One region of the Gordonia aurantiaca genome, then DNA from elsewhere that is predicted to be linked to it. Evidence: riboswitches for the same ligand, from Rfam matches in the RefSeq annotation. Region 1 holds a riboswitch; the other holds the start of a gene.
What was found. A riboswitch is a leader RNA that binds a small molecule or an ion and turns the genes downstream of it on or off. The one in region 1 is predicted to bind S-adenosylmethionine.

Region 1 (2,391 bases):
ACACCACCCGCGACGAGACGTCGCCGAATCCCGGGTCGGTGCTCGAACTCCCGCGCGGCCCGGTCATCGTCAGGCCCGGGATCACGCCGATGAGCGACAGTTCGATGCCCCGGCCGGTCCTGTCCCCGGCGCGACGGGGATCGGAGTAGAGCTCGCCGTAGATCGAGTCCGGGTTGATCTCGACGTCGTCGTCCGGGTCGTCCGGAGTGCCGTTCACGTCGAACTTCTTGTGGTTGCCGATGTCGGCGAGCACGTCACCGGCGATGCGGGCGCCCTGCGAGTACCCGACGACCACCACCGGCTTGTCGCCGCACTGCGCCTGGTAGCTCGCGATCTCGCGGGCTGCCGACTCGTATCCCAGCCGCGTGCTCTGGTCGTATCCGGTCGCGCCGAGCGGCCACAGGGTCGTCGGGTATTCGGTGTTGACGTAGACGTAACCCTGGTCCTCGTAACGCTTCTTGGCGCCTTGGAGATGCACCGCATATGGATCGTTGGTACCCGCCACGATCACCACGGCGCCCGAGCCACAGTCCGCGGCCGCCTCCGGCACCCCGCCGAAGAGTCCGAACGACGCGGCGGTGGCGAGCCCCGTGGTCGTCGCGATCAAAAGTGCCGTCCGCCGGGACCGCAGGTGCGCCATCGCCCCCATGAGGCCATCTCCTCACTCCACCCAGTACCCCCTCGCGATGAGGAGGACTCCCCAACCCGGGGTGTCGGGGGAACGTTACGGCGACCACGCCTGACCTGCGGTGACACTGAGCCTTGCTAACGATTCTGAACTGGGGATTCACGAACCCGATGTCGCAAAATCACCCGCTCGGACTACAGCCGTCTACACGTTTCCGGGGCGCGACGGGAGGTTGGATTCGGGCTGACCGGGAGGGTTCTCAGACACTCACATCCGTGTTATATCCTTGTCGCCAGGTCATGAGTATCAGCGTCAAGCCCCGGCTGGCTGATCGGCAACCCTCCAACCGCGGTGGGGTGCTCCGGGTGATGACCGGGTTGAGGGATCGCAGATGCGAAACCCCGGCAAGCGCGGGTCCGAAGGTCGGACCCCACCAGGGTCTGTCAGACTCTGCCGACCGTAGAAAGTGATTCAATCGCCATGTCTGATGCCACCGAAGGCACCAATCCCGTAGACAACTGGAGCTTCGAGACCAAGCAGGTCCACGTCGGCCAGTCCGCCGACGCCGCGACCAACGCGCGGGCGCTCCCGATCTACCAGACGACGTCGTACGTCTTCAATGACACGCAGCACGCGGCGAACCTGTTCGGCCTGGCCGAGCCGGGCAACATCTACACCCGCATCATGAACCCGACCCAGGATGCGGTCGAGCAGCGCATCGCCGCTCTCGAAGGCGGTGTGGCAGCGCTGCTCCTGGCCTCCGGCCAGGCTGCCGAGACCTACGCGATCCTCAACATCGTCGAGTCCGGCGGACACGTCGTGTCGAGCCCGCGTCTGTACGGCGGCACCTACAACCTCTTCCACTACACGCTGCCTAAGCTCGGCGTCGAGGTCAGCTTCGTCGAGGATCCCGAGGACCTCGACTCGTGGCAGGCCGCGATCAAGGACAACACCCGCGCCCTGTACGGCGAGTCGATCTCCAACCCCAACAACGAGATCCTCGACATCAAGGGCGTCTCCGAGGTCGCGCACCGCAACGGCCTCCCGCTGATCGTCGACAACACCGTCGCGACGCCGTACCTGATCAACCCGATCGCCCACGGCGCCGACGTCGTCGTGCACTCGGCCACCAAGTACATCGGCGGCCACGGCACCGCGATCGGCGGCGTCATCGTCGACGGCGGCACCTTCGACTGGCGCGTCCAGCGTGACGGCAAGGACCTGTTCCCCGGCTTCACCACCCCGGACCCGAGCTACCACGGCGCGGTGTTCGCGGATCTCGGTGCGCCGGCCTACGCGCTCAAGGCCCGCGTCCAGTGGCTGCGCGACACCGGTGCGGCGATCTCTCCGTTCAACGCGTTCCTGCTCGCCCAGGGCCTCGAGACCCTGAGCCTGCGCGTCGAGCGTCACGTCGCCAACGCGCAGAAGGTCGCGAAGTTCCTCGAGGGCCACCCGCAGGTCGAGTCCGTCGCCTACGCCGGGCTCGAGTCCTCGCCGTGGTACAAGCGCGGCCAGGAGCTGGCCCCGCGCGGCCAGGGCGCCATCGTGGCGTTCGAGATCGCCGGCGGCGTGGACGCCGGCAAGAAGTTCGTCGACGCCCTGACCCTGCACAGCCATGTGGCAAACATCGGTGACGTACGCTCGCTGGTGATCCATCCGGCCTCGACCACCCACAGCCAGCTGATCCCCGAGGAGCAGCTCGCCGCGGGTGTGACCCCCGGTCTCGTGCGACTGGCCGTGGGCATCGAGGGAATCGACGACAT
Region 2 (2,391 bases), on a different contig from region 1:
GATGGACAGCGCGCCCAGCACGTTCGGCGACCCGGCCTCGTGGCGCGCGGCTCCCGAATGCCAGGTGGTGCCCGACTCACCGAGGTCGACGTCGGCGGTCGCTCCCCCACCGGCCAGGTACGGCTCGGCGGCGTCGAACCAGTCCGAGCGTCCGATCAGCACACCGGCGCCGAACGGCGCGTAGGCCTTGTGCCCGGAGAACGCCAGGTAGTCGATGCCGTGGCTGACGATCGAGATCGGCCGGTGGGCGACGAGCTGCGCGGCGTCGACGAGGATGCGGGCGCCGTGGCGGTGCGCGATCGAGGCGAGCCTGCCGATCGGCAGGACCTCGCCGGTGACGTTCGACGCGGCGGTCACCGCGAGCAGCGATGCGGGTCTCGACGCGAGTTCGGCCTCGAGCGCGGCGAGGGTGTCCTCGATGGTGTCGCACGCGGTGACGATCCGAGCCCGGCTGCGACCGTCGCGCGGCGCGCACCAGGGCAGCAGGTTGGCATGGTGCTCGATGTCGAGGACCACGACGTCGCCCGGGGTGATGTGGGCGGCGAGGTTGATCGCGTCGGTGGTGTTGCGGGTGAAGACGACGGTGTCGTCGGTGCGGCCGCGGAGGAAGGCGCGCACGGTCTCGCGGGCCGCTTCGTAGCGGCGGGTGGTGACCTGGGACAGATGGCCCGCGCCACGGTGCACGCTCGCGTACTCGGCGAGGGCGCCCGCGACGTCGGTGGCCACCGAGCTCAGCGCCGGCGCACTCGCCGCGTAGTCGAGATTCGCGTAGGTGACGGTGCCGCCACCGGCGACCGGGACGCACGCGTCGGCGCCGACGACCGGCGCGAGGGCCGGGATGAAAAGCCCGCGATCAGCAACGGCGGAGACGTTGCAGACGGCGGGACGGACGGACTGGGAGACGGGTGCCGAGAGCACAGCAGTCATCGAAAGAAACTCCTCGAGAATCCACACTTGCCGCGTTCGGGTTCGAACTCGGCCAGGTCGTCACCCGGAGCACCCCACCGTGGAGGAGGGTTGCCGACCAGCTAGCCGGGGCTTGTCGCTGGCACTCATGACCTGCGTCAAGAGTCGCCGAAACCCTCAGGGGGTGTCAATTTGAAATCAGCGTGATTCGAAGTTAGGGCAGGCTTACCTGTACGCTGATCCCCGTGTCTTCGATCAGCGAGGTCTTCGTGTTGTCACGCCCGCACGGCACCGTGCGCGGCGAGGGGGTAGTCGAGGCGTTCACCGATGTCGACGAGGCGTCGGCGGCGTTGCGCGCGGGCAAGGTCACCGCGCTGACCGGAGCGATCCCCTTCGACCGGCGCGACCGCGCGGCGCTCGTCGCACCCGCCCGCCTCGACGTCAGCCCGACCCCACTGGTCGGCGGCCCCCCAACGGCACGACGCGCGATCTCGACGGTCTTCCATCCCGACACCGAGGAGCATCGCGAGCGCATCGCCCACGCGGTGAAGCGGATCGTGGCCGGCGACGTCGACAAGGTCGTCCTGGCGCGAAGCGTCGAGATGCTCCTCGACGAGAAGGTCGACCCGCTCGAACTGCTCGACGCGTTCGCCGGCGGCAACGTCGAGCACAACGCCTTCGGTGTGGACCTCGACGCCGCAACGGGATCCGGCTCCTGGCTCCTGGGCGCGAGTCCCGAAGTGCTGCTACGGAAATCCGGGGCCACGGTGACCTGCCACCCGTATGCGGGATCGGCGCCGCGCTCGGCCGACCCGGTCACCGACCGCGCCACCGCCGAACGGTTGACGGCCTCGACGAAGGATCTCGCCGAGCACGCGTTCGTCGTCGGCCATATCCGCGAACGACTCTCCCATCTCTGCGACGACGTCGACGCGCCATCCACGCCGCGGCTGCAGTCGACCGGCGAGGTGTGGCACCTGGCCACCCCGATCCACGCGACCCTGCGCGACCCGTCGACCACCGCCCTCGACCTGGCACTGCTGCTCGGGCCGACGCCTGCGGTGTGCGGAACCCCGAGTGACGTTGCGGCACAGATCATCCGCGACGTGGAGGGGGAACGCGGCTTCTACGCCGGATCGGTCGGATGGTGCAACGCCGACGGCGACGGGGAGTGGATGGTCGCCATCCGCTGCCTCGAACTCGCCGCGGACCGCCGAAACGTGCGCACCTGGGCCGGCGGCGGCATCGTCGAGCATTCGGACCCGCAGGCCGAACTGGAGGAGACCACGTTCAAGCTGCGGACCGTCCTGAATGCCCTGGGTCTCGGTGGTGACTGACGACTTCCTGATCGCCCGTCGCGGCGCGTCGCCACGATCGGGAGCACGGCCGGGAGAACCGAAGGGACGCATTCCGGCCTCGGTACGAGAGGCCGGGCAACGCCGCAACGGCTGACGGGTCAGCCCAGGGCCTGGTCGAGGTCCCCGA

Region 2: another riboswitch for S-adenosylmethionine. It lies ahead of ABFT43_RS08795 (aminotransferase class V-fold PLP-dependent enzyme); the one in region 1 lies ahead of ABFT43_RS10325 (bifunctional o-acetylhomoserine/o-acetylserine sulfhydrylase).

The regions. Positions count from the first base shown of each region.
Region 1 is NZ_JBDUUF010000004.1:185,252-187,642, forward strand. It holds gene ABFT43_RS10320 (cutinase family protein) at 1-649, opposite strand, end outside; SAM riboswitch class IV at 924-1,045, shown strand; gene ABFT43_RS10325 (bifunctional o-acetylhomoserine/o-acetylserine sulfhydrylase) at 1,109-2,391, shown strand, end outside.
Region 2 is NZ_JBDUUF010000003.1:305,275-307,665, forward strand. It holds gene ABFT43_RS08795 (aminotransferase class V-fold PLP-dependent enzyme) at 1-927, opposite strand, end outside; SAM riboswitch class IV at 946-1,060, opposite strand; gene ABFT43_RS08800 (isochorismate synthase) at 1,176-2,243, shown strand; gene ABFT43_RS08805 (O-succinylhomoserine sulfhydrylase) at 2,363-2,391, opposite strand, start outside.